DNA from 4 places in the Streptomyces sp. NPDC048441 genome. Region 3 is predicted to be linked to each of the others. Evidence: riboswitches for the same ligand, from Rfam matches in the RefSeq annotation. Region 3 holds a riboswitch; each other region holds the start of a gene.
The links. A riboswitch is a leader RNA that binds a small molecule or an ion and turns the genes downstream of it on or off. The one in region 3 is predicted to bind cyclic di-AMP.

Region 1: it holds a riboswitch for cyclic di-AMP, as region 3 does, so the genes downstream of both, ACGFSB_RS16935 (NlpC/P60 family protein) here and ACGFSB_RS08000 (M23 family metallopeptidase) in region 3, are expected to answer to the same signal.
Region 2: it holds a riboswitch for cyclic di-AMP, as region 3 does, so the genes downstream of both, ACGFSB_RS27620 (M23 family metallopeptidase) here and ACGFSB_RS08000 (M23 family metallopeptidase) in region 3, are expected to answer to the same signal.
Region 4: it holds a riboswitch for cyclic di-AMP, as region 3 does, so the genes downstream of both, ACGFSB_RS24580 (transglycosylase family protein) here and ACGFSB_RS08000 (M23 family metallopeptidase) in region 3, are expected to answer to the same signal.

What each region holds. Positions count from the first base shown of each region.
Region 1 is NZ_JBICXM010000006.1:164,502-171,780, forward strand. It holds gene pcrA (DNA helicase PcrA) at 1-1,887, opposite strand, end outside; cyclic di-AMP (ydaO/yuaA leader) riboswitch at 2,130-2,286, shown strand; gene ACGFSB_RS16935 (NlpC/P60 family protein) at 2,294-3,484, shown strand; gene ACGFSB_RS16940 (hypothetical protein) at 3,598-3,951, opposite strand; gene ACGFSB_RS16945 (NlpC/P60 family protein) at 4,272-5,324, shown strand; gene ACGFSB_RS16950 (hypothetical protein) at 5,380-6,078, shown strand; gene ACGFSB_RS16955 (LuxR C-terminal-related transcriptional regulator) at 6,132-6,929, opposite strand; gene ACGFSB_RS16960 (PspC domain-containing protein) at 6,935-7,279, opposite strand, start outside.
Region 2 is NZ_JBICXM010000012.1:156,412-163,690, reverse strand. It holds gene ACGFSB_RS27635 (DNA topoisomerase (ATP-hydrolyzing) subunit A) at 1-1,044, opposite strand, end outside; gene ACGFSB_RS27630 (M16 family metallopeptidase) at 1,258-2,610, shown strand; gene ACGFSB_RS27625 (M16 family metallopeptidase) at 2,607-3,992, shown strand; cyclic di-AMP (ydaO/yuaA leader) riboswitch at 4,199-4,361, shown strand; gene ACGFSB_RS27620 (M23 family metallopeptidase) at 4,374-5,177, shown strand; gene ACGFSB_RS27615 (GntR family transcriptional regulator) at 5,411-6,103, shown strand; gene ACGFSB_RS27610 (HPr family phosphocarrier protein) at 6,275-6,556, opposite strand; gene ACGFSB_RS27605 (GNAT family N-acetyltransferase) at 6,682-7,279, shown strand, end outside.
Region 3 is NZ_JBICXM010000003.1:17,923-25,201, reverse strand. It holds gene ACGFSB_RS08015 (alginate lyase family protein) at 1-752, shown strand, start outside; tRNA gene ACGFSB_RS08010 (tRNA-Met) at 807-880, shown strand; gene ACGFSB_RS08005 (PP2C family protein-serine/threonine phosphatase) at 1,027-2,256, shown strand; cyclic di-AMP (ydaO/yuaA leader) riboswitch at 2,478-2,625, shown strand; gene ACGFSB_RS08000 (M23 family metallopeptidase) at 2,637-3,725, shown strand; gene ACGFSB_RS07995 (aldo/keto reductase) at 3,867-4,811, shown strand; gene ACGFSB_RS07990 (PrsW family intramembrane metalloprotease) at 4,816-6,186, opposite strand; gene trmB (tRNA (guanosine(46)-N7)-methyltransferase TrmB) at 6,260-7,075, opposite strand; gene lhgO (L-2-hydroxyglutarate oxidase) at 7,189-7,279, opposite strand, start outside.
Region 4 is NZ_JBICXM010000010.1:104,127-111,405, reverse strand. It holds gene ACGFSB_RS24590 (cytochrome P450) at 1-1,246, shown strand, start outside; gene ACGFSB_RS24585 (transglycosylase family protein) at 1,421-2,410, shown strand; cyclic di-AMP (ydaO/yuaA leader) riboswitch at 2,603-2,794, shown strand; gene ACGFSB_RS24580 (transglycosylase family protein) at 2,798-3,508, shown strand; gene eno (phosphopyruvate hydratase) at 3,848-5,134, shown strand; gene ACGFSB_RS24570 (septum formation initiator family protein) at 5,225-5,707, shown strand; gene ACGFSB_RS24565 (DUF501 domain-containing protein) at 5,787-6,308, shown strand; gene ACGFSB_RS24560 (exopolyphosphatase) at 6,406-7,279, shown strand, end outside.

The sequences.
Region 1 (7,279 bases), on a different contig from region 3:
GACGAGCGCGACCCGCTCCAGGAACTGGGAGAGCGTGCCGGACATCCCTGTGCCCGCCTCCGCGTCCTCTCCTTCGCCCTCGGCACCCGCTGCTGCTTCACCGTTGTCCTGCTCGAACTCAAGCGCCACTGCGGCGAGTTCCTGGAGGTTCTCGATGCGCGTCTCGTCCTGGGGGTCGGTGGAGGCCTGCAACTCGGCGAGATAGCCGGTCCGTTCGAGCACGGCCTCCAGGACGACGGCAGGGCCCGCGCCGGACTCGACGATGGTCCGCAGCTCCTCCATCAGCGTGTTGAAACGCTTGACGGCGTTCGCCGAGCGGGCGGCCATTCCGTACGCCTCGTCGACGCGCTTCAGCGCCTGCGGGAAGGAGATCTTCTCGCGCTGCGAGAGCGCGTCGATCATCGCCTCCGCACGGTCGCCGATACCCCTCTTCGGTACGTTGAGAATGCGCCGCAGCGGGACGGAGTCCTCCGGGTTGGCGAGCACCCGCAGATACGCGAGGACGTCCCTGACCTCCTTGCGCTCGTAGAAGCGGACGCCGCCGACGACCTTGTAGGGCAGGCCGACGCGGATGAAGATCTCTTCGAAGACACGGGACTGGGCGTTCGTCCGATAGAAGATCGCGACGTCACCCGCCTTCGCGTCGCCCGCGTCGGTGAGCCGGTCGATCTCGTCGGCGACGAACTGGGCCTCGTCGTGCTCGGTGTCGGCGACATATCCGGTGATGCCCGCGCCCGCGCCCGCGTTGGTCCACAGATTCTTGGGGCGGCGGCTGTCGTTGCGCTCGATGACCGCGTTGGCTGCCGTCAGGATCGTCTGCGTGGAGCGGTAGTTCTGCTCCAGGAGGATCGTCGTCGCGTTCGGGTAGTCCTCCTCGAACTGGAGGATGTTGCGGATCGTGGCGCCGCGGAAGGCGTAGATCGACTGGTCCGCGTCACCCACGACACACAGCTCGGCGGGGTCGTCCCCCTCGCCTCCGGAGGGGCCGACCAGCTCGCGCACGAGGGCGTACTGGGCGTGGTTGGTGTCCTGGTACTCGTCGACCATCACGTGCCGGAAGCGGCGCCTGTAGTGCTCGGCGACGTCCGGGAACGCGCGGAACATGTTGACCGTCGTCATGATCAGGTCGTCGAAGTCGAGCGCGTTCGCCTCGCGCAGGCGCGACTGGTACATCGCGTACGCCTGGGCGAGCGTCTTCTCGAAGCCGTCGGCGGCCTGTCCTGCGAAGGTCTCCTCATCGATCAGCTCGTTCTTCAGGTTCGAGATCTTGGCGCTGAAGGACTTCGGCGGGAACTTCTTCGGGTCGATGTCCAGATCGCGACAGACCAGCGCCATCAGCCGCTTGGAGTCGGCGGCATCGTAGATCGAGAAGGAGGAGGTGAAGCCGATCGTCTTCGACTCGCGGCGCAGTATGCGCACGCACGCGCTGTGGAACGTCGATACCCACATGGCGTTGGCACGCGGTCCGACGAGCGCCTCGACGCGCTCCTTCATCTCGCCCGCGGCCTTGTTCGTGAACGTGATCGCGAGGATCTGGCCCGGGTGCACCTGCCGCGCGGCCAGCAGATACGCGATGCGGTGGGTCAGGACACGGGTCTTTCCGGAGCCCGCGCCGGCCACGATGAGCAGTGGAGAGCCGGCGTGCACGACGGCCGCTCGCTGGTTCTCGTTCAACCCGAAGATCAGCGCCGCCGGATCGATCACCGGACGGGGGGCGCCGCCGCGGTAGTGCGCGTCCCTGGGCACGGGCGCGTCAAACTTCCCGTCGAACAGATCATCCGGAATGGACTCCGGCGTGCTGTCGTCGGGCGGCGGCGGGGGCTCCTCCTCGGAAGCCCGCGAGGGCTGGAGGTCCGCCAGGAAGCTGTCATCAAAGAGGCTGCTCATCGCCTCCCGAGTCTAGGCGGCCCCACTGACAACCCGCTCCGGGTTCCGGCCACGTCCACCGTCTACGCCCCGCCCACGACCGGTCACTCTCCGCCATATCGCCGCGTGTCCGCGTCAAGAGCTTCGTAAAGTCACGAAAATGTATCGGGCATATCGAACATCAACCTTCACACGAGCCACACGAGTTGGCTAGCGTGCTGGGCGGGCTGCTCGTACTCCCACCGGCGAACCCCGCCGGGAACGGGTGGCCTCCGCCGAGTTCGATCTCCTCGGAGCCGGGGACCCACTCAGACCTTGGGGTGAATCGGTCCCGTACGAAGTACGGGACTGTAGGGCAACCTTCCGAACCACCCGCCCGAACCCGACAGCTAACCCGGTAGGCGGTCTACGGAAGGAGTCGCCTCCCTTGGCGTCGCACCGCAAGCCGCGGACCCGCATTGCCGGCCTACGCGCCACTCCCGCCATCGGCATCACGACGGCGGCCCTCACCTCTGTGGCCCTCCTGTCGCAGAGCGCACAGGCGGCACCCTCCGCGCCCCAGAAGCCCAGCCTCGAAGAGGTCCAGAAGAAGGTCGACGACCTCTACCACCAGGCGGGCGTGGCCACCCAGAAGTACAACTCGGCCAAGGAGCGCACCGAGAAGCAGCGCTCGAAGGTCGACACCCTTCTCGACGACGTGGCCAAGCGCGCCGACAAGCTGAACGAGGCCCGCCAGGAGCTCGGCACGTTCGCCGCGGCCCAGTACCGCACCGGCGCCGTCTCCGAGACCGCCACGATGATGCTCGCCGACGACCCGCAGGGGTACTTCGACCAGAACCATCTGTCGGACCGGCTGACCGCGCGCCAGAAGAAGGCGGTCGACGACTACCAGACGAAGCAGGCCGCGGCGACGAAGCAGCGCACGAAGGCCGCCACGAGCCTGGAGACTCTGAGCGACTCCCGTGACGACCTCAAGAGCAGCAAGCAGACCGTCCAGAAGAAGCTGGGCCAGGCACGCACGCTGCTCTCGGAGCTGACGGCCGAGGAGAAGGCGCGGCTCGCGGCGATCGAGAAGAAGAAGGAAGAGGCGGCCAAGCGCAAGGCCGCCGAGCTGGCGCGCAAGCAGGAGGCCGAGGCGGAGGCCAAGCGCAAGGCGGCGGAAGAGGCCGCGGCCAAGGAGCGCGAGAAGAACAAGGAGACCCCCGACTCGGGCTCCGGTTCCGACACCGGCTCCGGCAGCGGCTCCGGGGACACGGACAGCGGTTACGCGACGAAGGCCGCGAAGGTCATCAACTTCGCGGAGGCCCAGATGGGCAAGCCGTACGTGTGGGGCGCCACCGGCCCCGACTCCTACGACTGCTCCGGGCTCACCCAGGACGCGTGGAAGGCGGCCGGGATCTCCCTGCCGCGTACGACGTGGGATCAGGTGAAGGTCGGCACGACCGTGAAGACCGCCGATGCCAAGCCGGGTGACCTGGTCTTCTTCTACGACGACATCAGCCACGTAGGGATCTACATCGGCGACGGCAAGATGATCCACGCCCCGAAGCCGGGCGCGAACGTCCGCGTCGAGTCGATCTACTACATGCCGATCCACAGCGTGGTGCGGCCAGCCTGAGAGCGGTCTGCTTGATCGCCTCCCACCTGCACACAACCCACTACGCGCGCGTGGCCCGCATCCTCTTGGGATGCGGGCCACGCGCGCGTAGTGGGTGAGTTGTCTTTACGAACTCAGGTCCACAGCACCGCGATGAAGATGTTCGCCGTGGTCAGAAGACCCACGGCGCCGAACATCCCCTTGTCGATCTTTTCCTCGTCCCGCTTCACGTAGACGAGCCCAAGGATCACGATCAGCACCGCCATTTTGATGCCGATCTTGATGTTGTTGACCGGGTTGTCGTCCGCCTGGTTGAGGCCCACCAGGATCACGCCGGTGACGAGCATGGTCAGCGCGCCGTGCAGCATCGCGGGGTTGAAACGGGCCGTGCCCTGGCCCATCTGCTTCATCTGGGTGAGGAAGCCGCCCAGGAGGGAGGCGATACCGATGATGTGCAGACCGACGAAGACATGGGTGAGTACGTCCATGGTCCGGAGCCTAACCGGGGCCCTATCACCGCTCTGTAGCCAGGTGGGCCACAAATGCCTCATCGGTCACAGGTAGACGCGAAGGACATGGTGTTCGGCGGATCGCGCAGTCACATTCAGTCACCGCCAGAACACTTCCGCCAATTGCGCACAATCCGCCACCAACCCGTGACGGCCAGGTTTAGCGTCCTTCGTCAGGTGCCCGGCTCCCCAATGCCGCCCGGACCAGGGGCGGCAGTCGGACACCACCGCCGAGAAATCCGGCGGCGTCCTGCTCCCCCTGTGCGGGCCGCCGCCGGACCCTTAAGGAGCCCTCCTTCGTGGCAGCGCACCGCAAGCCCAAGCAGCGCTCACTCAGTGGCCATACGGCCCGTACCGCCGCCACCATCGCCCTCGCCGGGGCCGCCACGGCGACCGCGTTCGACGGTACGGGACACGCGGACCCCCGGCTCAGCCCGGCCGAGGTGAAGTCCAAGGTCGACGCGCTCTACCGCGAGGCAGAGATCGCCACCGAGAAGTACAACGGCGCCAAGGAGAAGGCCGACAGCGCCGAGAAGTCACTCGGCGAGCTGCGCGACGAAGCGGCCCGCAAGACGGAGAAGCTCAACTCGGCGCGTGAGGGCCTCGGTTCGATCGCCGCCGCGCAGTACCGCAGCGGCGGCATCGACCCGGCCGTCCAGGTCGCGCTCTCCTCCGACCCCGACCAATTCCTCGAGCGCGCCGCACTCGCCGACCGGGCGGGCAGCCGCCAGGCCACGGCCGTCAGCGGCGTACAGAAGCAGCTCCAGGAGATCCACCAGCTGCGCACCGAGGCCGACGGCACACTCGCGCACCTCAAGTCCCGCCAGGCGGAGCTGAGGAAGCACAAGAAGACGGTCAACGGAAAGCTCGACGCGGCCAAACGGCTCATGTCCCAACTGACCGGCGATCAGCGCGCCGAGCTCGCGGGCGACGGCGGTCCGGACAGGGCCTCCCGGACCGCGGGCCGCGACGCCGCCCTGAACGTCCCGGCCAAGGCCTCCAACTCCCGTGCCTCAGCGGCCGTCGCGTACGCCTACAAGTCGCTCGGCCGCCCGTACGTATGGGGCGCCACCGGCCCGAACGCCTTCGACTGCTCGGGCCTCACCCAGGCCGCCTACCGCTCCGCGGGAGTCGACCTCCCACGCACCACTTACGCGCAGATCGCCGCGGGCGAGCGGGTACCGCGCTCCCAACTCCAGCCCGGAGACCTGGTCTTCTTCTACCAGGGCATCAGCCATGTCGGCCTCTACGTAGGCAACGGACAGATGATCCACGCCCCGAACCCGAGCGCACCGGTGCGCCTCGCCCCGATCGACCAGATGCCGTTCGCGGGAGCCACGCGGGTGGCGTGAAGGGCTGTGCGGGCGGCTGCGGGGGCTGTGCGGGCCCACCGGTAATGTCAGGTCCATGCTCCGCCGCCGCACCCTTCCACCACCTCCGCCGCCCGTCCACCTGCGCACCTGGCCGGACCGGAACACACTCCTCGCCGACCGAGGCATGGCACTCGAAGAGCTGCGCAGGCGGATCCTGGGAGTACACCGGCTGCTACTGCTCTGGCTGTTCGCACTCGGCGGCGTCGTCGGCTGGGCGCTCCTGACGCTGCCGATCGAGATGATCGAGGACCGCGATCCGATGGCCTTCATCATGGGCCCGGTCTGCGCGATCCTGGGCCTGGCGGCATTCGCCCCCTCCGTGATCGGCGTGCTCCTCGGCATCCGAAGCGACCGGAAGGCAAGAGAACTCACCGCCAGCTGGCTGGACTTGGACAGCCACCCGGCATCGGACGCCACCCTCCGCTCCCCCGGCCTCAGCCTCGTCTGGCTCCTCGCGTCCCTCATGGTGTGCACGCTCGGCCTGTGGGCATCCTTCGCGGCCACCGCCCACGCCGAGCCGGGAAGGGACTCGTACGGCGATGTCGCCCGAGGCATGGGCACGGGCCTCATCCTGTGGCTGACGGGCCTGGTCGGCATCACGAAGGCGTTCGGCCACTACCGCTGGGCGATGCGGAAGCTGGGCCCCACCCCGCTCACGACCCGGCACAGGCCGTCAGGCAGAGCCTCGGAGCTCCCGGGCACACCGTCCTCACCTCCGGCAGGCCGGAGGTGAGGACGCTGGTCAGGCAGGTGGCGACTGCGAGGCAGTCGCCACGCCGGACTCCCCTAGACCAGCCGCCGCGCCGTCGCCCACCGCGTCAGCTCGTGCCGGTTGGACAGCTGCAACTTCCTCAGCACCGCCGACACATGCGACTCGACCGTCTTCACGGAGATGAAGAGCTGCTTGGCGATCTCCTTGTACGCGTACCCCCGCGCGATGAGCCGCAGTACCTCGCGCTCGCGCTGCGTGAGTCGGTCCAAGTCCTCGTCGACCGGGGGCGCGTCGGTGGACGCGAAGGCGTCAAGGACGAATCCGGCGAGCCGCGGCGAGAACACCGCGTCGCCGTCCTGCACACGGAAGATGGAGTCGACCAGATCGGTGCCGGTGATGGTCTTGGTGACATAGCCGCGGGCGCCACCCCGGATGACTCCGATGACATCCTCCGCGGCATCCGAGACGGACAGGGCGAGGAACCGCACAGGGCTCTCCGCATCGGACATCAACGGCGCACAGCGGCGCAGTACTTCGACCCCACCGCCACCCGGAAGGTGCACGTCGAGGAGCACGACCTCAGGACGCGTCGCCGTGATGACCGTGACCGCCTGGTCGACGTCCGCGGCCTCGCCGACGACCTCGACACCCGTGATCGCGGTCCTGCCGATCTCAGCCTGGACGCCCGTCCGGAACATCCGGTGGTCGTCGACAAGGACGACACGCGCACGGCGCCCGTCCTGGTCACCGCCGACGGCAGCAACGGCCGCATCGGCGGACTGGTCGGACTCAGTCGCCCCGCCCGACGTGGTCGGCTCGGCCGCACCGTCCGATCCACCCCTGGGCCCCACGGGCTCGCTCGCGTCACTCATGTCGCTCATGTCGTCGCCGTCCTCTCCATCTCCAGCTCGACTTCCGTGCCGCCCCCCGGCACTGCGCGGAGCCGCGCCGTGCCGCCGTTGCGCTGCATACGGCCGATGATCGATTCTCGTACGCCCATGCGGTCGTCCGGCACGGAATCCAGATCGAAGCCGGGGCCACGGTCCCGGACGGACACGAACACCGTCTCCCCCTCGACTTCGGCGAAGACCTGCACCGCACCGCCCTCGCCACCGTACTTGGCGGCGTTCACCATTGCTTCCCGCGCGGCCTGCGTCTGCGCGGTCAGCCGGTCGTCGAGCGGGCAGTCGCCGACTATGACGACCTCGATGGGGACGCCATG
Region 2 (7,279 bases), on a different contig from region 3:
GGCTACGTTGTTGATGCCGAAGGACTCCTCCATCGGCGTCAGTTTGTACAGCTGCTCGAGGACGGCCTCAGGAACGAAGCCGTTCTTGATCTCGATGACCAGGCGCAGGCCGTGTGAGCGGTCCGTGAGGTCCTTGACGTCGGCGATGCCCTGCAGCTTCTTCGAGCCGACCAGGTCCTTGATCTTGGAAATGACCTTCTCAGGGCCTACGGAGAAGGGCAGTTCGGTCACGACCAGGCCCTTGCGGCGGGCGGTCACGGACTCGACGGCCACCGTCGCGCGGATCTTGAAGGTGCCGCGTCCTGATTCGTACGCGTCCTTGACCCCGGTCAGGCCGACGATGCGGCCACCCGTGGGGAGGTCCGGGCCCGGCACGAAACGCATCAGCGTCTCCAGGTCGGCCCCGGGGTGCTTGATCAAGTGGCGGGCGGCGGCGATGACCTCGCCGAGGTTGTGCGGCGGCATGTTCGTCGCCATGCCGACGGCGATGCCCGACGAGCCGTTGACCAGGAGGTTCGGATAGGCCGCGGGGAGGGTGACCGGTTCCCGCTCCTGGCCGTCGTAGTTCGACTCGAAATCGACTGTGTTCTCTTCGATCGACTCCGTCATCAGGGACGTCGCGTCGGCCATCTTGCACTCGGTGTACCGCATGGCGGCCGGCGGGTCGTCGTTCCCGAGCGAGCCGAAGTTGCCGTGCCCGTCCACCAGCGGAAGCCGCATGGAGAAGGGCTGGGCCATGCGCACAAGCGCGTCGTAGATCGACGCGTCGCCGTGCGGGTGCAATTTACCCATGACCTCGCCGACGACGCGGGCGCACTTCACATAGCCGCGGTCGGGGCGCAGGCCCATCTCGTTCATCTGGTACACGATCCTGCGGTGCACCGGCTTCATGCCGTCGCGGGCGTCCGGCAGGGCGCGCGAGTAGATGACCGAATACGCGTACTCGAGGAAGGAGCCCTGCATCTCGTCGACGACGTCGATGTCGAGGATCTTCTCCTCGAACGCTTCGTCGGGCGTCGGGGTCTTCGTGCTGCGGCGGGCCATCGCTGCTGCGGCTCCTTCACGGTGTCTGCCAGGGCATCAACGGGATCTGACGCCGACCATTGTGGACTGTCCCACTGACAACGCCGACCACGACCCGGACTTCGACCTCGACTACGCCGAGCGCGGAGCGGGAACTTCACCGGTTGTCAGCACGCTTGCATACAGTGGCAGGACTGGCAGAATTTCCAGCTTTCGCGATTCGAAGGGACGTACATGCCCATGGGTCACACGGCCACAGCCGAGGCCGGCTCCGGCGGCCTGACAGCGACCGAGCATCGGCTGGCCAACGGCCTGCGCGTGGTGCTTTCCGAGGACCACCTGACCCCGGTCGCCGCGGTCTGCCTCTGGTACGACGTCGGCTCCCGCCACGAGGTCAAGGGCCGTACGGGCCTCGCGCACCTCTTCGAGCACCTCATGTTCCAGGGATCGGAGCAGGTGCACGGCAACGGCCATTTCGAGCTGGTGCAGGGCGCGGGCGGTTCGCTCAACGGCACGACGAGCTTCGAGCGCACCAACTACTTCGAGACGATGCCCACGCACCAGCTGGAGCTGGCCCTGTGGCTGGAAGCCGACCGGATGGGCTCGCTGCTCTCCGCACTCGACGACGAGTCCATGGAGAACCAGCGTGACGTCGTGAAGAACGAGCGCCGCCAGCGCTACGACAACGTCCCGTACGGCACGGCTTTCGAGAAGCTGACCGCCCTCTCGTACCCCGAGGGCCACCCCTACCACCACACCCCGATCGGCTCGATGGCCGACCTGGACGCGGCGACACTCGAAGACGCGCGGCATTTCTTCCGTACGTACTACGCGCCCAACAACGCGGTCCTCTCGGTCGTCGGCGACATCGACCCTGAGCAGACCCTCGCCTGGGTCGAGAGGTACTTCGGGTCCATCCCCTCGCACGACGGCAAGCAGCCGCCCCGCGACGGCTCGCTGCCCGACACGATCGGCAAGGAGCTGCGCGAGGTCGTCGAGGAAGAGGTCCCGGCCCGCGCCCTGATGGCCGCCTACCGCCTCCCCGAGGACGGCACGCGCGCGTGCGACGCCGCCGACCTGGCGCTCACGGTCCTCGGCAGCGGCGAGTCCTCCCGGCTCTACAACCGCCTGGTGCGCCGCGACCGCACCGCCGTGGCGGCCGGATTCGGCCTGCTGCGCCTCGCCGGAGCCCCCTCGCTCGGCTGGCTCGACGTGAAGACGTCCGGCGATGTCGAGGTCCCCGTCATCGAGGCCGCTGTCGACGAGGAGCTCGCCCGCTTCGCGGAAGAAGGTCCCACCGAGGAGGAGATGGAGCGAGCCCAGGCGCAGCTGGAGCGCGAGTGGCTCGACCGGCTCTCCACGGTCTCGGGCCGCGCGGACGAACTGTGCCGGTACGCCGTCCTGTTCGGCGACCCGCAGCTCGCACTCACCGCCGTCGGGCGTGTGCTCGACGTCACCGCGGAAGAGGTCAAGGCGGCCGCAGCGGCCCGTCTGCGCCCGGACAACCGCGCGGTGCTCGTGTACGAGCCCACCACCGCCGCCGAAGCCACCGAAGAAGACGCGGACGAAGAGGAGGCGGCGAAGTGACCGAGGCCGCGACGATGCAGTTCCACCCACAGCCCCAGGCGGGCACCGCACGGCCGTGGGCCTTCCCCGCGCCCGAGCGCGCCACTCTGGACAACGGCCTCACCGTGCTGCGCTGCCACCGCCCCGGCCAGCAGGTCGTCGCCGTGGAGATCCACCTCGAGGCGCCGCTCGAAGCCGAGCCCGCGGGCCTGGACGGCGTCGCCACGATCATGGCGAGGGCCTTCAACGAAGGCACCGACAAGCACTCGGCCGAAGAGTTCGCCGCCGAACTCGACCGCTGCGGCGCCACGTTGGACGCGCACGCCGACCACCCCGGCGTCCGCGTCTCCCTCGAAGTCCCCGTGTCCCGCCTCCCGAAGGCGCTCGGCCTGGTCGCCGACGCCCTGCGCGCGCCCGCCTTCGCGGACAGCGAGGTCGAACGCCTCGTACGCAACCGCCTGGACGAGATCCCGCACGAGGCCGCCAACCCGGCACGCCGCGCCGCCAAGGAGCTCTCCCGGCAGCTCTTCCCCGCGACGTCGCGCATGTCGCGCCCCCGCCAGGGCACCGAGGAGACGGTCACGGCCATCGACTCGGCGGCGGTGCGCACCTTCTATGAGAAGCACGTCCGTCCCGCCACGGCCACGGCCGTCGTCGTGGGCGACCTGACGGGCACCGACCTGGACGCCGTCCTCGCCGACACCATCGGTGCCTGGACGGGCGGCACGGCCGAGCCGCGTCCGGTGCCTCCGGTGACCGCCGACGACGCCGGGCGCGTCGTCATCGTGGACCGCCCCGGCGCCGTCCAGACGCAGCTGCTCATCGGCCGCGTGGGACCGGACAGGCACGACCGCGTCTGGCCCGCGCAGGTGCTCGGCACGTACTGCCTGGGCGGCACCCTCACCTCGCGCCTGGACCGCGTCCTGCGCGAGGAGAAGGGATACACCTACGGCGTACGGGCGTTCGCCCAGGTCCTGCGCTCCACTCCGGAAGGCACGGGCGCCGCCATGCTCGCCATCAGCGGCTCCGTGGACACCGAGTCCACGGGACCGGCCCTCGGGGACCTGTGGCAGGTCCTGCGCACCCTCGCGGCCGACGGGCTCACGGACGCCGAGCGCGACGTCGCCGTGCAGAACCTGGTGGGCGTGGCTCCGCTCAAGTACGAGATGGCGGCGTCCGTCGCGGCCACCCTCGCCGACCAGGTCGAGCAGCACCTGCCGGACGACTTCCAGGCGCAGCTGTACCGGCAGTTGGCCGAGACAGGCACCGTGGAGGCCACCGCCGCCGTGGTGAACGCCTTCCCCGAGGACCGGCTCGTGACGGTGCTCGTCGGAGACGCCGCGCAGATCGAGGAGCCCGTCAAGGCGCTCGGCATCGGTGAAGTGAGTGTTGTCACGGGCTAGCCGAGACAGACGGCGCAGCTGAGACACACAGGACCCCGGTGGCCGGAAAGGCCACCGGGGTCCTCATATGTCCGAATTAGTACGGAGGTTGTGTGTCTGCCCTGTGGCGTGCGCTACAAAAGTCCTGATCCGTTTGTCGATTGAAAGATGTCCCGCTTAGCGTCGGTCCGGCTGTCCGCCATGCAGTACGCCGCATCCGTGGCACCGGACAGTCATCGCCGAGTCCCCGTACGGCGCGAGCCAGGGGAGCCGGGGACCCACATGTCCCCTGGGGTGAATCGGGCACCTTGCCGCGAGGTGAGGGACCCGTAGGAGACCTTCCTGCTCCGAACCCGTCAGCTAACCCGGTAGGCGAGAAGGAAGGAAAGGATCAGCCGCTTCATGGCGTTCACCCGTGCCACCGGGAAGCACCGTCGCCCGAGCCGCATCACGCGCACGACCGCGAACGTAGCGGGCGTCGCCGCGCTCGCCACCACCGGTGTCATCGGAGGCCTGGCCGCTCCGGCGCTCGCCGCCGACGATGCCGCGGCCCTCGAGCACACCGGCCTCACCCAGGCCATCTCCGTCGGCGACTCGCTCGCCGCGAGCATCGACGCGCAGGCCGCCGCCCAGCAGCAGGCCGCCGACGACGCCGCGGCCGCCAAGAAGGCCGAAGAGGCCGCCAAGAAGAAGGCTGAAGAGGCCAAGCGCAAGGCCGAGGCCGAGGCGAAGGCCAAGGCCAAGAAGGAGCGGGAGGCCAAGGAGCGCGCCGCCCGCGAGGCCGAGCGCAAGCGCCTGAACAGCTACGTCTCCCCGATCGCCGGCTCGTACGTCTCCACGGGCTACCAGACCGGCGGCGCCATGTGGTCCTCCGGCAGCCACACCGGCATCGACTTCCACGCCGCGTCCGGCACGTCGGTCCACGCGGTCGGCTCCGGCACCGTGGTCGAGGCCGGCTGGGGCGGCGCCTACGGCAACAACGTGGTCATCAAGATGAACGACGGCACGTACACCCAGTACGGCCACATGTCGTCCCTCGGTGTCACCGTCGGCCAGGCGGTCACCCCGGGCCAGCAGATAGGCCTCTCGGGCGCCACCGGCAACGCCAGCGGCCCGCACCTCCACTTCGAGGCCCGCACGGGACCGGACTACGGCTCGGACATCGACCCCATCGCGTACCTGCGGTCGCACGGCATCAACGTCTGATACATCTGATACGTCTGATTCCGCCCGCCTGTCACGCCCACCTGTTTCATCGAAAGCCCCGGCTCATCACGAGCCGGGGCTTTCGCTGTTCCTGCGCCGTTCCCGCAGCACCTTTGGCCAAAAAATATCCATGAATTTCCGCCCGCCTTCGGAAATTCAGCCGCTCTGCAATAGAGTCACTGAAACGGCGTCGATCGACCGCGTTTCGCGGGGATTAAGGCGGAGGTCAGGCCATGCGCATTCCCGCGCACTCGGTATGCACGGCCATCCGGGACGACATCGTCTCCGGTGTCTACGAACGGGGTGGCCGGCTCACCGAGGAGCTGCTCGCGCGTCGCTACGGAGTCTCGCGCGTCCCGGTCCGCGAGGCGCTGCGCACCCTGGAGGCCGAGGGCTTCGTCGTCACGCGCAGGCACGCGGGCGCGTGCGTCGCGGAGCCGACCGAGCAGGAGGCCGCCGACCTCCTGGACATCCGTATGCTCCTGGAGCCGCTGGGCGCCGCCCGCGCCGCGCAGCGCCGCACGGAGGCGCACCTGAAGGTCCTGCGCGGCCTCGTCAGGCTCGGCCAGGAGCGCTCCAGGCGCGGCCGGAGCGAGGATCTGCGCTCGCTGGGCGGCTGGTTCCACGAGACGCTCGCCCAGTCGTCGGGCAGCCCCGGCCTGACCGCGCTGCTCATCCAGCTCCGGCACAAGATCGCCTGGATGTACGTCGTCGAGACCCCGGCGGCCCCGGCGGAGTCCTGGGCGGAGCACGCCGCGATAGTCGACGCGGTCGCTCGCGGGGACGCGGAACGGGCCAGGTCGCTCACCGTGGCCCACACGGAACGGGCGGCGACCGCGCACCGGCTGCGCATTCCCCTGCGGGATGACCGTGACCGTGTGAGGGATTCGCAACATGCCGTAAACACGGTGGGCCTCCGGCATTAACAGAGGCGCCGTATACAAAGAAGTGTTATTCGGCGGGGGATTATTTCTGCTGCCCGAATTCAGTTCAATAGGCGGGCGCAGAAGCACGGGCAAAGAAACACGGGCGCAGAAACGCCGAAGGGCCCACCCCTTTTGAGGGTGGGCCCTTCGGCGTACGAGTACCAGCCTTTACTAGACGGTCTCGGGGAGTTCCTCGAGGCCGTCAGCGACCAGCTTCGCCAGACGGTCGAGAGCGGCGTCCGCGCCCTCGGCGTCGGAGGCCAGCAGGATTTCCTCGCCGCCCTGCGCGCCCAGACCGAGCACCGCGAGCATGGAGGCGGCGTTCACGGGGTTGCCGTCAGCCTTGGCGATCGTCACGGGGACGCCGGCGGCCGTGGCCGCGCGGACGAAGATGGAGGCGGGTCGGGCGTGAAGGCCCTCGGCCCAGCCGACGTTGACGCGGCGCTCAGCCATGTGTTGCTGCCCTTCCAGGTGTCTCACACTTGTCTAGACCAGTGTCTCATGCCGTCACGGGTGCTCCGCCGACGTCCCCTAGCCTGCACCGGCCAAGGCGCCCCCGCTACCCGTACCCTGGCCCCATGCAGACCCCGTCGGACCGGCACGCATACCCCTCCCACTGGGAAGCCGATGTCGTCCTGCGTGACGGAGGCACCGCCCGGATCAGGCCCATCACGGCCGAGGACGCGGACCGTCTGGTCAGCTTCTACGAACAGGTGTCGGACGAGTCGAAGTACTACCGCTTCTTCGCCCCCTACCCGCGTCTGTCCGCCAAGGACGTCCACCGTTTCACCCATCACGACCAGGTGGACCGGGTGGGCCTCGCGGCCACGGTCGGCGGCGAGTTCATCGCGACCGTGCGCTTCGACCGCATCGACTCCCGTGGGATGTCCGCGAGCGCGCCCGCCGACGAGGCCGAGGTCGCCTTCCTCGTGCAGGACGCCCACCAGGGCCGGGGCGTCGCGTCCACCCTCCTGGAGCACATCGCCGCCGTCGCCAGGGAGCGCGGCATCCGCCGCTTCGCCGCCGAGGTCCTGCCCGCCAACACCAAGATGATCAAGGTGTTCACGGACGCGGGCTATCAGCAGAAGCGCAGCTTCGAGGACGGCGTCGTACGCCTCGAATTCGATCTGGAGCCGACCGACCGCTCGCTCGCCGTGCAGCGCGCCCGTGAGCAGC
Region 3 (7,279 bases):
ACGCGGGCCTCCAGACGGCCTGGGCCGCCTCCTCGTGGGCGCGTGCGGCCGAAGCCGTGCGCTATACCTACGACGGCTGGAGTGACGGCGAGCTGCTGCGTTTCGAGCGGATGCTGCGTACCGCCTATCTGCCCCAAGTCCTCAACGGGTCAGCCGACTTCAACGGCAACTGGGACCTGGTGATGGCCGACGCGACCATGGGCATGGCGGTCTTCCTCGACGACCACGAGGACTTCGAGAAGGCGGTGACGCACTTCAGGACCCGGGTGCCCGCCTACTTCTACCTGAAGTCGGACGGGCCGCTGCCGGTCTCGCCGAAGGGCAGCGGCATCAACACCGCGGCGGAGCTCCAGAAGTACTGGTTCGGGCAGAAGACCTTCGCCGACGGCCTCTCCCAGGAGTCCTGCCGTAACTTCAAGCACGCCAGCTACTCCCTCGCCGCCACCGCGCACATCGCCGAGACCGCCTGGCACCAGGGCGTCGATCTGTACGGCGAGGTCAAGGACCGGCTGCGGGCCGCTTTCGAGTTCCACTCCAAGTACCAGCTGGGCGCGCGGGCGCCGGGCTGGCTGTGCGGCGGCAAGGTGCAGCGCGACATGGGGCCCGACACCGAGGTCGGCCTCAACCACCTGCGGGACCGGCTGAAGCTGGATCTGCCGGAGACGGCGAAATACACGGAGGAGCGGCGGCCCGAGGGGACGGACGATCTGTTCGTGGCCTGGGAGACGCTGACGCACGCCGAGAACACCTGAGCCTTGAGCTGGTTCGCTTCACTCCCTCTGATGGCGTAGAGTTGCATTCAACGGCGCGGGGTGGAGCAGCTCGGTAGCTCGCTGGGCTCATAACCCAGAGGTCGCAGGTTCAAATCCTGTCCCCGCTACTAAAGGCCGAAGGCCCGGATCCAGTAATGGATCCGGGCCTTCGGTGTTTTCCGCGTGAGCGCCGCTTCGGGGCGCGGTTCAACCCGATCGGCCCACACCGGTCGCCCCGCGCCCCCGCGCCGGGAACCCTGGACGAGGCGTGGTCATGGATCTGGTCCTGGCCGCGGAACGCGGCAGGAGAAGACCGGTGGGGCAGCGAGGAGGAAGCGGCAGGGGCCTGCGCAAGGTGCCCCGCACGGATTCCGACGTCAGGCATGAGCGGGCGTTCGTGCGGACCCTTCCTCTGCTGCTCCTCGTCGTCGGGATCGTCTACGACCTCGTGACCCCGGCCGCGTTCACCGCCGCGCCCTTCTTCACCGCCGCCCCGCTGGTCGCCGCCCCCTTCTACTCGCTGATCAGCACCGCCCTCACCGGCGTCGGCTCCTGCGCCGCTGTGCTCGGCCTGCACTTCAGGACCAGCACCACGACCGATGTCGAAGCCGTCACCGAACTGATCACGGTGGCGACCGTGGCCGTGCTCGCCGTCCTCATCAACCGCGTCGTATCCCGCAGCGACGAACAGCTCGCCTCCGCACGCTCCATCGCCGAGGCCGCCCAACGCGCCGTACTGCCGCAGCCGGACCCCCGGATCGGCGGGCTCGACGTCGCGGCGCGCTACGAGGCCGCGGAGGCCGACGCGTTCATCGGGGGTGATCTGTACGCCGTGCAGGACACCTCGCACGGCGTACGCGTCATCGTCGGCGACGTACGCGGCAAGGGCATGAGCGCGGTGGCGGCCGTCGCCGTCGTCATCGGGGCGTTCCGGGAGGCCGCGGAGCAGGAGGCCACCCTGGAGGCGGTGGCGCAGCGCCTGGAGCGGGCGCTCGCGCGTGAGGGCACGCGCAGGGACGGTCTCGACGCCTTCGAAGGGTTCACCACCGCCGTCCTCGCGGAGATCCCGCACAGTGGCGGTCTCGTACGCCTCATCAATCGCGGGCACCCGGGGCCGCTGCTCCTGCGCGGCGACGGGCGGCTGTGCGTCCTGTCCGCCACCGAGCCCGCGCTGCCGCTCGGGATGGGCGAACTCGGCACCTGGCCGGACCGTGCGGACGAGACGGAGTTCCCGCCGGGGGCGATGCTGCTGCTCTTCACCGACGGGCTCTCCGAGGCGCGTGATCACCGGGGCGAGTTCTACGACCCGGCCGCCCGGCTCGGCGGCCGCATCTTCCCGGGACCCAACGGCCCGGACACCCTCCTCGCCACGCTCACCGAGGAAGTGTGGCTGCACACCGGGGGCGGGACGACGGACGACATGGCGCTGCTCGCGGTGCGGCGGCCGTCGGCGACGGGCACCTCACCGCGTCGCGTTCCGCCTGATGTCACTGGACGTGACTGAAGGACACCCCTCCGTCCGGCAACTGACGCACTGTCCAGGAAATGTGAAGCTCCGGTGTGTGAAGATCTGGGGTCAACTCGCCCCGTTCCAGCCCCCCGTGTCCCGTTAAGTGCAGGCCAAAGGCGTTAACGATCAGCCGGAACAGCTTGGATTCCGGCCCTGCTGTCTATTAACGTTCGATAACGCAGCGCGGTCGTCCCAGCCGTCACTCGAGTCGGCTCCGCGCGCACGCGCCTAATCCCGCAAGGGAGCCGGGGAACCACCTACATGGGGTGAATCGGGCAGCTGTGCATCCGTGCCGGCTGTTCGTAGGAGACCTTCCTGCTCCGAACCCGTCAGCTAACCCGGTAGGCGAGAAGGAAGGAAAGGAGTGCGCCCCAGTGGCGTCCAACCGCCCTGCCCCCCAAGGCGTGTACGTACCGAATGACGACGATTTCGGTGGGTACGACGAAACATCTTCCTGGGAGGAATGGAATCCCACCGAGGACTCCATCCGTCCCGTCCGCGGCAGGCACCGCGTCCACAAGCGGGGCGGTGGCGGGCTCGCCCGCAGCTCCACTGTTCTCGGCGTAGGCGTCATCGCCGCAGTCGGCGCGGGCGGCATCGCCACCGCGCAGGGCGGCAAGCCCCCGGTCTCCATCGAGATGCCGGACCTCTCGGCCGTCACGGACTCGCTCCCGGAGGCCAAGTCGCTGCCGGGCGTGGGGTCTTTGATATCCGACGACTCCGACGACTCCGGTTCCGCCGACAACGGCGTGCAGACCGCCGCCGCGCCCCTCTCCGCCGCCGGCGTCAGCACATCGGACGCCGAGCAGGGCACCACAGACGCGGGCGAGGCACTGCGGGCCCGCATCATGGAGCAGGCCGAGAACCAGCAGGACCAGGCGGACGACGCGGTCCAGCAGGCGAGCGAAGAAGCCGCCGTCAAGGAGGCTGCCGCACAGGCCGCCGCCAAGCAGACCGCGGCCGAGAAGAAGATCGCCGCGGAGAAGGCCGCCGCGAAGAAGAAGGCCGAGGCGGAGGCCAAGAGGAAGGCAGAGGCGGAGCGCCTCGCCAAGCTCGCGAAGAGCTACATCCTGCCCGTGGCCTCGTACACCGTCACCGGCACCTTCGGTCAGCCCGGCTCGATGTGGTCCTCCGGCTACCACACAGGCCTGGACTTCGCGGCCCCCACGGGTACGCCCATCAAGGCGATCCACTCCGGCACCATCAAGGAGGCCGGCTGGGCGGGGGCGTACGGCTACCGCACGGTCATGGAACTCGACGACGGCACCGAGCTGTGGTTCTGCCACCAGTCCTCGATGAGCGTCAGCGTCGGCCAGAAGGTCTCCACCGGCGACGTCATCGGCCGCGTAGGCGCGACCGGCAACGTGACCGGGGCGCACCTCCACCTGGAGGTCCACCCGGGCGGCGCCTCCACCGGGGTCGACCCGGCGGCGTGGCTGCGCGACAAGGGCAGGACGGTCTGACGTAACCCCGTACCCCGGCGGTCCTGGCGACAACCCCCCGACGTCAGGGCTGCCGGTTCGGCATGTCCGGGGCTCCTGCTCCTATGGATCCCAGGGATGCGTGTACGGAATGCTGCGCTCCGTAAGTACGTTGCCTCCCATATGACTTCTCTTCGCAAGCTTGGCTCGTCCGACCTCGAGGTCTTCCCGCTCGCACTCGGCGGCAACGTCTTCGGCTGGACGGCCGACGAGGCCCAGTCCTTCGCCGTGCTCGACGCCTACACCGCCGCGGGCGGCAACTTCATCGACACCGCCGATGTCTACTCGGCCTGGGTGCCCGGCAACAAGGGTGGCGAGTCCGAGACCGTCATTGGCGACTGGCTCACCGCGCGCGGCAACCGTTCCGACGTCGTGCTCGCCACGAAGGTCGGCGCCCACCCCGAATACAAGGGCCTGTCCGCCGGCACCATCAAGTCCGGTGCCGAGGAGTCGCTGCGCCGCCTGCGCACCGACTACATCGACCTCTTCTACACGCACTACGACGACCCGACCGTCCCCGTCGAGGAGATCATCGGCGCCCTCGACGAACTGGTGACGTCCGGCAAGGTGCGCGCCATCGCCGCGTCCAACGTGACCGCCGAGCGGCTCCAGGAGTTCCTCGACTTCTCCGACCGCGAGGGCCTCGCGCGTTATTCGGCGCTCCAGCCGCACTACAACCTCGTATCGCGTGACACGTACGAGGGTTCGCTGGAGCAGGTCGCATCCCGCTCCGGCCTGGCCGCCGTCCCGTACTACGCGCTCGCATCCGGTTTCCTGACCGGCAAGTACCGCCCGGGTGCGCAGGTCGAGAGCGCGCGGGCCGCAGGCGCGGGCAAGCACCTGGAGACACAGCGGGGCCTGCGGGTCCTCGCCGCCCTGGACGAGGTCGCCAAGAACCGGGACGCCGAGCTCGCGACCGTGGCCCTCGCATGGCTCGCGGCGCAGCCGACGGTGGCGGCGCCGCTCGCATCGGCCCGTACGGTCGAGCAGCTGCCCGCGCTGCTCGCGGTGGGGGAGCTGGAGCTGACGGACGCCGAGGTGTCGGCGCTCACGGCGGCTTCCGCCTAGGGCCCTAGCCCCTGTAGGGGTTGTAGGCGGGGTAGGGCATCGCGGGCTTGGCGTACGGATATCCGTAGGGGTGCTGCTGGTACTGCTGCTGGTACTGCGGCTGCGGATAGGGCTGTTGGTACTGCTGCTGATACAGCCGCGCGTACGGCTGCTGATACCCGTACGGCGGCGGCATCGGCACCAGCACCGGTGCCGTCGCGCGCGCCGCGTAGGCGAGGGCGGGCCGTGCCGCGTCGCGCCGCTCCCACAGCGCGTGCAGCAACTCCCGCTCCCGTACGACGAAGTCGGTGCCCGCCCGGCCGCGGCGCCCCCGGTGGCGCAGGAGCGCGAGTGCCGTCGCGTACGTCTCGTACTCCGCGACCGTGCGCGCCGCCGCCTTTCCCGCTGTGTACGAGGCGTAGTCGCGGGCCAGCGTGCGGGCCCGCATCGTGCCGAGCGCGAACGGCTCGGGCGCGGTGAGCCAGCCGGCGAGGGCGTAAGCGGGCAGCTCGGCCCGCACGATGCGCAGGCTGCGCTGCCTCGTCCAGATCACCAGCCAGGTGAGCAGGCCGAACGCGGGCAGCATGAAGAGCGCGTACACGACGAAGAAGCCGTACTCTCCGAGGTTCGCCGAGCCGTTCCACAGGGCGTGCAGGCCCATCGCGAGGAGCAGCCCGCCGAGCGGGAGCAGGACGCGGCGCACGTGCTGACGGTCGGTGCTGAGCGCGGCGATGCCGAAGCCGATGCCGGTGAGCACGGTGAAGAGCGGGTGGGCGAAGGGCGACATCACGACGCGTACGAAGAAGGTCGCCGCCGTCACGGACGCGAGCCCCGTCCCGCCGTTCAGCTGGTCGGTGCCGAAGGCGCTGCCGAGATAGAGGATGTTCTCGGTGAACGCGAAGCCGGTGGCGGTCACTCCCGCGATCACCACGCCGTCGACGATGCCGGTGAACTCGCGTCTGCGGAAGAGGAAGACGAGCAGGACGGCCGCGGCCTTGGCGCTCTCCTCGACGATCGGCGCTATGACGGTCGCGCCGAGGTTGTCGGCGCCGGTGGGGTCGGCGGTGGCGGTGGCTATCCAGCGGGTCGCGAAGCTGTTCGCGACGATCGCTATGAGGGCCGCGGCGCAGGCGCCCCAGGCGAAGGAGAAGAGCAGATTCCGCCAGGGGCCCGGCTGGACCCGTTGCAGCCAGCGGAAGGCGGCCACCAGAAGCGGCACGGGCAGCGTCGCGAGGCCGAGCCCGACCAGGAAGCCCTCGGTGCCGGTCTGTTCCCTGACCAGGGCGAGGATCACGAGGCCCGACAGGGCGAGCAGCGTGACCAGGGCCGCGACGCGTAGCGCACGCCGCTGCCACCAGCGCGGGTGCCGCAGCCCGGGGGGCCCTGCGGGGGGCATCGGGTGCGGGTGAGGAGAACGGGTGGCCACCCGTTGACCCTAACGAGGGACGGGGGTGGGCCGCGACGGTGTCTCAGGCCCCATGGCCGGATGTATCGGGGAGCGGACGACAGGACAGCCGGCGGAACAGCAGGTCATGCACCACATGCCCCTTGTCGAGCCCCTGGCCTTCGAACCGGGTGAGGGGACGGAAGGAGGGACGGGGCGCGTAGCCGCCGTCGGCCTGGGTGTTCTCGAAGGCGGGGTGCGCGGTGAGCACCTCGAGCATCTGCTCGGCGTACGGCTCCCAGTCGGTCGCGCAGTGCAGTACGGCGCCGGGCTTGAGGCGGGGGGCGGCGAGGTCGAGGAAGTCGGGCTGGATGATGCGGCGCTTGTGGTGGCGGGCCTTGGGCCAGGGGTCCGGGAAGTAGACCCGGAGCCCGTCGAGCGAGGCGGCCGGGAGCATTTCGCGGAGCAGGATGACGGCGTCGCCGTTCGCGACGCGGATGTTGGTGAGTGAGTTCCGCTCGGCCAGGCCGAGGAGATTCCCCTGGCCGGGGGTGTGCACGTCGACGGCGAGGATTCCCGTCTCCGGGTCGTCGGCGGCCATCTGCGCGGTGGCTTCGCCCATGCCGAACCCGATTTCGAGCACGACGGGGTTCTCGGTGCCGAACAGTTCGGCGAGGTCGAGGGTGCGCTGCCCGTCGATGTCGAGCCCCCACTTGGGCCACAGCCTCTGGAGCGCATCCGCTTGACCTGCGGTGACGCGGCTCCTGCGGGGCTGGAAACTCCGGATCCGCCGCTCGAAGTGGGACCCGGCGGGGTCGGGCGCGGGCCCGTCGGGGAACCGGGGTTCGCCCTTCGGGCGAGGGGGGCGGGGGCTGCTGGGGGTGGGGGAGGACTCAGACACAGTGCGGCGATTTTATCTCCGCTGAGGCGGAGCCCCAGTCTCGGGAAGGGGCGGGAAGGGTTGGGAAGGGTTGGGAAGGGTCGGGATCGGGGGAAGCCCCGCAGGGCCCGCCCCTACAGCAGCGCAAGCACCCGCCGAGCCACCGCCCTCCCAATAGGCAGCGAAGCCGTAGCCGCAGGCGAAGGCGCATTCAGCACATGCACA
Region 4 (7,279 bases), on a different contig from region 3:
GTCCGAGGCCCAGGGGCCAGAGCTCTTCACCTGGGAGTTCGCCACCGATCCCTACCCCGCCTACGCCTGGCTGCGGGAGCACGCGCCCGTGCACAAGACGCGGCTGCCCAGTGGTGTGGATGCCTGGCTGGTCACCCGGTACGCGGATGCCAAGGAGGCGCTCGCCGATCAGCGGCTCAGCAAGAACCCGGCGCATCACGGCGAGCCCGCGCACGCCAAGAGCAAGACGGGCATCCCGGGCGAGCGCAGTGCCAACCTCATGACGCATCTGCTCAACATCGATCCGCCGGACCACACCCGCCTTCGCCGCCTCGTTTCCAAGGCCTTCACTCCCCGGCGCATCGCCCAATTCGAGCCCCGCGTCCAGGAGTTGACCGATCAGCTCATCGACAGGTTCGCGGCGAAGGGCGAAGCCGACCTCATCCACGACTTCGCCTTCCCGCTCCCCATCTACGCCATCTGTGACCTCCTCGGTGTCCCGCGCGAGGACCAGGACGACTTCCGCGACTGGGCGGGGATGATGATCCGTCACGGGGGAGGGCCCAGGGGCGGGGTCGCCCGGTCCGTGAAGAAGATGCGCGGCTATCTCGCCGAGCTGATTCACCGCAAGCGCCTCGAACCGGGCGACGACCTCATCTCCGGGCTCATCCGCGCGTCCGACCACGGCGAGCACCTCACCGAGAACGAGGCCGCCGCGATGGCCTTCATCCTTTTGTTCGCCGGCTTCGAGACGACCGTCAATCTCATCGGCAACGGCACCTACGCCCTTCTCACGCACCCCGAGCAGCGTGAGCGGCTACAGGCGTCTCTCGCGAGCGGGGAGACCGGCCTCCTGGAGACCGGGCTCGAAGAGCTCCTCCGCTTCGACGGCCCGGTCGAACTGGCCACCTGGCGGTTCGCGACCGAGCCGCTGACGATCGGAGGCCAGGACATCGCCGCCGGCGACCCCGTCCTCGTCGTACTCGCGGCGGCCGACCGCGACCCCGCGCGGTTCGAGCGGCCCGACACCCTCGACCTCTCACGGCGCGACAACCAGCACCTCGGCTACGGCCATGGCATTCATTACTGTCTCGGCGCACCCCTCGCCAGGCTCGAAGGGCAGGCCGCCCTCGCGACCCTTCTGCGCCGCCTCCCTGACCTGCGGCTCGCGGTGGAACCTGACGATTTGAGATGGCGTGGCGGGCTCATCATGCGTGGACTGCGCACGCTGCCCGTGGAGTTCACACCCGCACAGAGCCGCAAATAGTCCATACCGGAAAAGGCGCCGAAACGCCGTTTAGCTGACGGTCCGTCAAGACTGTGACTTTCACGTGATCTCCGCTGCATCGACTTGTGACAAGCGTTCGACTGCCGCTACGTTCACCGACGACTCGGCATCCCGTGCCGCAGTCGTCGCTCCAGTCACGCGAAAGGCAACCGCATGATCTCCGGCAATGGTCGTCACCGACGCCCCCGCCAGGCCCCGGCCCTGATCGTCGCGGCAGGAGTCGCGGGATCAGCCATCGCCATCCCGCTGCTCGGCGCGACCAGCGCGAGCGCGGCGGACACCGCCACGTGGGACAAGCTCGCGGAGTGCGAGAGCGGTGGCTCCTGGAGCGCGGACGCGGGCAACGGGTACTACGGCGGGGTCCAGCTCTCGCAGCAGAACTGGGAGGAGTACGGCGGCCTCGACTTCGCGCCGCGGGCCGACCAGGCGAGCCGTTCGCAGCAGATATCCGTCGCCGAGAAGGTTCTTGACGACCAGGGGCCCAAGGCCTGGCCGAGCTGCGCGCCGATCGCCGGGCTCACCGATGACGGTGCCGCCGCCGATGTCGACCCGGGCGCTCCGATCACCACGGTGCCTTCCGACGAGGCGTCGGAGCCGGGCGATTCGGCCGAGCCGAGTGAGCCGAGTACGTCGCCGAGTGATTCGGCCGACCCCTCGGACAGCGCCGAGCCTTCCGGGGAGTCCTCGGAGAAGCCTTCCGAGAAGCCCGACGCTGATGACGAGTCGCGAGACAAGAGTCACGACGAGTCGGGCAAGCCGGGCAAGCCGGGCGAGTCGCATGATTCGAACGGCTCGGGCAAGTCCGGGCCGAGCGATGAGACTTCGCCGACCCCCGCCCCCACTCCCACGCCCTCCACCGGTGAAGGCGAGGGCCGCCACCGCGGTGGCAGCGGGGACGACGCGAAGACCGGCAGCGGCGACCGCGACGGCTCGGGCCGGCACGCCTCCCGTGGCGACGAGCGTCAGCAGGACGGCGCCGACGGGACGTACACGGTCCGCTCCGGGGACAACCTCTGGGTCATCGCGGACGACCTCGACGTGCAGGGCGGATGGGCCGAGCTGTACGCGGAGAACGAGAAGTCCGTCGGCTCCGACCCCGACCTCATTCTTCCCGGTCAGAGCCTCGATTTGGGCGAAAAGTAAGGGAAGTTGACGAAGAGTCGGCTAGCCGCTTCGCGCCGAATGTCCGGATTGGCGTAAGTGAGAGATGGGTCTCAGAAGCCCTGATCGTCTTTGGAATTCCGTCGATCGCATGACTACGGTCGTGACCGCTCGCCACAGCGGGCCCCGCCGGTCGGTACGCCGAGTCCTGCCAACGGCCGTTCGGGAACAGTCGTCGCGTAAGCGCCGTAGGCAGGAGCGGGGGAACCAAGGTTTCCGCCGGGCCCGGCCGTTCAGCATCGCGAGAGCGAGGCAGTCGAACGGACGGGAACGGCTAGGGGTTAAGCCGCGCTCAGGAAGCGCGGCCGGGCAACTTCATCGGCCCGAACCCGACAGCTCACCTCGCAGGCGTCGGTGAGGGGATCACTCATGCTGTTTTCCAGCAAGGGCAAGCACCGCCGCCCGTCCAAGGCCACTCGTGTCGCCACGCTCGCCGGTGTCACCGGTGTGGCCGTCGCCGCCCCGCTGATGGCGGCAGGCTCGGCGTCCGCCGCGACCAACTCCGAGTGGGACGCCGTGGCCCAGTGCGAGGCCGGCGGCAACTGGTCCATCAACACCGGCAACGGCTACACGGGCGGCCTGCAGTTCTCGTCGTCCACGTGGGCCGCGTACGGCGGTACGAAGTACGCGTCCAGCGCCGACCAGGCCTCCAAGGCCCAGCAGATCGAGATAGGCGAGAAGGTCCTGGCGGGCCAGGGCAAGGGTGCCTGGCCGAGCTGCGGCGTCGGCCTCTCGGGCGCCTCCAACGAGGGTGGCGGTGCGCAGGAGAGCGCCCCGCAGCAGACCCAGGAGCAGCCCAAGAGCCAGCCCAGTGCCCAGACCGAGCAGCCGCAGCAGGCCGCTCCGAAGAAGGCGGAGGCCGCCCCGAAGGCCGAGTCCAAGAAGACCGTCGAGACCCCGACCGGCAAGAAGGTCAAGAAGGGCGACGGCGAGTACAAGGTCAAGAAGGGCGACACGCTCTCCAAGATCGCCGAGGCGAAGAACGTCAAGGGCGGCTGGCACAAGGTGTACAAGCTCAACGGCGACATCATCGACAACGCCGACATGATCTTCCCGGGTCAGCAGCTGCACCTCAGCTAGTCGCTGGCGGGGGCGCCCTGCAGTGCCTTACTTGTCTCTGCGGGTGCGTCGTGGTTGCTCGCGCAGTTCCCCGCGCCCCTTCGGGGCGCTACCCCCGCCCCCTTTGGGGCGCCACCCCGTCCCCACGGGCCCCCCGTCCCGGTGCGCGTATCCCCCGTACGCACCGGGGCGGGGTTCTTTTGCGCCCGCCGCTCTCCCCACCGCTTTGTTCCGTTCGGAAACTTTTTGCTCTCGGTTTGTCCACAGGGCGGTCGCTCGGCTGGCTCTTGCCCGGGAGCCGGTTAGGCTCGTGTCCGCGAGGCCAACGCCCCGCGTACCCGCGTCACATCCCAGAAGGAGATGCTCGTGCCGTCCATCGACGTCGTCGTAGCCCGGGAAATCCTGGACTCCCGAGGCAACCCCACGGTCGAGGTCGAGGTCGGCCTCGACGACGGCAGCACGGGTCGTGCCGCCGTTCCGTCCGGTGCGTCCACCGGTGCTTTCGAGGCCATCGAACTCCGTGACGGTGACCCCAACCGTTACCAGGGCAAGGGCGTGGAGAAGGCCGTCCTCGCCGTCATCGAGCAGATCGGCCCGGAGCTCGTCGGGTACGACGCGACCGAGCAGCGCCTGATCGACCAGGCGATGTTCGACCTCGACGCCACCGACAACAAGGGCTCGCTCGGCGCCAACGCCATCCTCGGCGTCTCGCTCGCCGTCGCGCACGCCGCGTCGGAGGCCTCCGACCTCCCGCTCTTCCGCTACCTCGGCGGCCCGAACGCGCACCTGCTGCCCGTTCCGATGATGAACATCCTGAACGGCGGGTCGCACGCCGACTCGAACGTGGACATCCAGGAGTTCATGATCGCGCCGATCGGCGCCGAGTCGTTCTCCGAGGCCCTGCGCTGGGGCACCGAGGTCTACCACACGCTCAAGGCCGTCCTGAAGAGCAAGGGCCTGTCCACCGGCCTCGGCGACGAGGGCGGCTTCGCCCCGAACCTGGACTCCAACCGCGCCGCGCTCGACCTCATCCTCGAGGCCATCAAGCAGGCCGGTTACGTCCCCGGTGAGCAGATCGGCCTCGCGCTCGACGTCGCCGCGTCCGAGTTCTACAAGGACGGCAAGTACGAGTTCGAGGGCAAGTCCCGCTCGGCCGCCGAGATGACCGAGTACTACGAGGAGCTCGTCGCCTCGTACCCCCTCGTCTCCATCGAGGACCCGCTGTTCGAGGACGACTGGGCGGGCTGGAAGGTCCTCACCGACAAGCTGGGCAGCAAGGTCCAGATCGTCGGCGACGACCTCTTCGTCACCAACCCGGAGCGCCTGGCGCGCGGCATCGAGGAAGGCGCCGCCAACTCGCTGCTCGTCAAGGTCAACCAGATCGGTTCGCTGACCGAGACCCTGGACGCCGTCGAGATGGCGCAGCGCAGCGGCTTCAAGTGCATGATGTCGCACCGCTCCGGTGAGACCGAGGACGTCACCATCGCCGACCTCGCCGTCGCCACCAACTGCGGCCAGATCAAGACCGGCGCCCCGGCCCGCTCCGAGCGCGTCGCCAAGTACAACCAGCTCCTGCGCATCGAGGAGATCCTGGACGACGCGGCGGTCTACGCCGGCCGTTCGGCGTTCCCGCGTTTCAAGGGCTGAGCTCGGCTGCCCTGAGTAGTTACCTACGTCCCCGTACTCGGTCCCGTACCGTGTGCGGGGACGTACGTACGTATCGGGGAGGCGGCACACATGGCCGTGAAGGACCGCGACCGGTTCTCCACCGCGACCAGGCTGCGGCTGCTCGGCGAGCAGACCGCGGAGCGTGTCTACCGCTCGCAGACGAAGCGTCAGGCGCGCCGCTCCCGGCTCACGGGCCGAGCCGCGCTCCTCGCGCTCGTGCTCTGCTCGCTGGTCGTCGCGCTCGCGTACCCGATAAGGCAGTACGTCTCCCAGCGCGCCGAGATCGCGGATCAGCGCCAGGAGCAGGCCGAGCGCCGCGAGAACGTCGAGAAGCTGCGCGACGAGAAGGCCCGCTGGCGGGACGACTCGTACGCGGAGCAGCGCGTCCGGGACCGGCTGCACTATGTGATGCCGGGCGAGACCGGCTTCACGGTGGTCGACCCGGAGTCGGCGAGGAAGCAGCGCACCGACCAGGGGGCGGCGACCAGGCCCTGGTACTCGAACGTCTGGGACGGCGTCGACAAGGCGGACCGCACGGACGGCGACGACTGACGCAGTTCTTCAGCGCTTCTGTTCTTCAGTACAACCCCTCCTGACCAACCTCTCCTAGAGAACCGATCGAAAGACAGGCATGGAAACGCCCCCGCCGACCACCCCGCGCACCGAGCCCACCGACGCCGACGTCGAGGCCTTCAAGCAGCAGCTCGGCCGTCCGCCGCGCGGCCTGCGGGCCATCGCGCACCGCTGCCCCTGCGGGCAGCCGGACGTCGTCGAGACGGCGCCGCGCCTTCCGGACGGGACGCCGTTCCCGACGACGTACTACCTGACGTGCCCCCGCGCGGCCTCCGCGATCGGCACTCTTGAGGCCAACGGCGTCATGAAGGAGATGTCGGAGCGGCTGAAGACGGACCCCGAGCTCGCGGCGGCGTACCGCGCGGCGCACGAGGACTACATCGCGCGCCGTGACGCCATCGAGGTTCTGGAGGGCTTCCCGAGCGCGGGCGGTATGCCGGACCGCGTGAAGTGCCTGCACGTCCTGGTCGGCCACTCGCTGGCGGCGGGCCCCGGCGTGAACCCCCTGGGCGACGAGGCGATCGCGATGCTCCCGGAGTGGTGGCGCAAGGGGGCTTGCGTGTCCCTTCCGGAGAAGTAGTAGAGGTCCCCCCGTTGTGGGCAGGCGTTCCGCAGGGCGGAACGGGTGGGCACAACGCGAAGCCGCTGAGTACCGATTCAACTGAGGAGCCCTCAGAGTGACCCGCGTAGCCGCCATCGACTGCGGCACGAACTCGATCCGCCTGCTGGTGGCGGACGCCGACCCGCAGACCGGCGAACTGGTCGACCTGGACCGCAGGATGACCATCGTCCGCCTGGGCCAGGGCGTGGACAAAACGGGGCGCCTGGCGCCCGAGGCACTCGACCGCACCTTCGCGGCCTGCCGCGAGTACGCGGAGATCATCAAGACCCACGGCGCGGAGCGCACCCGCTTCGTGGCGACCTCCGCGTCCCGCGACGCCGAGAACCGCGACGACTTCGTACGCGGAGTCCTGGACATCCTCGGCGTCGAGCCGGAGGTCATCAGCGGTGACCAGGAGGCCGAGTTCTCCTTCACGGGCGCGACGAAGGAGCTGACGGGCAGCGACCACCTCGCCAAGCCCTACCTCGTCGTGGACATCGGCGGCGGCTCCACGGAGTTCGTGGTCGGCGACGACCAGGTCGGTGCCGCCCGCTCCGTCGACATCGGCTGCGTTCGCCTCACAGAGCGGCACATCCGCACGGACCCGCCCGCCCCGGTCGAACTCGACGCGGTCCGCACTGACATCGAGGCCGCACTCGACCTCGCCGAGCAGACGGTCCCGCTGCGCGAGGCCCGCACCCTGGTGGGGCTCGCGGGCTCGGTGACCACCGTGGCCGCGATCGCGCTCGGTCTCGACGCGTACGACTCCGAGGCGATTCACCACTCCCGGATCTCCTACGAGCAGGTCAGCGAGATCGTCGAACGCCTGACCAAGGCCACGCACGACGAACGCGCCGCGATCCCGGTGATGCATCCGGGACGCGTGGACGTCATCGCGGCGGGCGCGCTCGTGCTGCTGGGGATCATGGACCGGACCGGGGCCCGGGAGG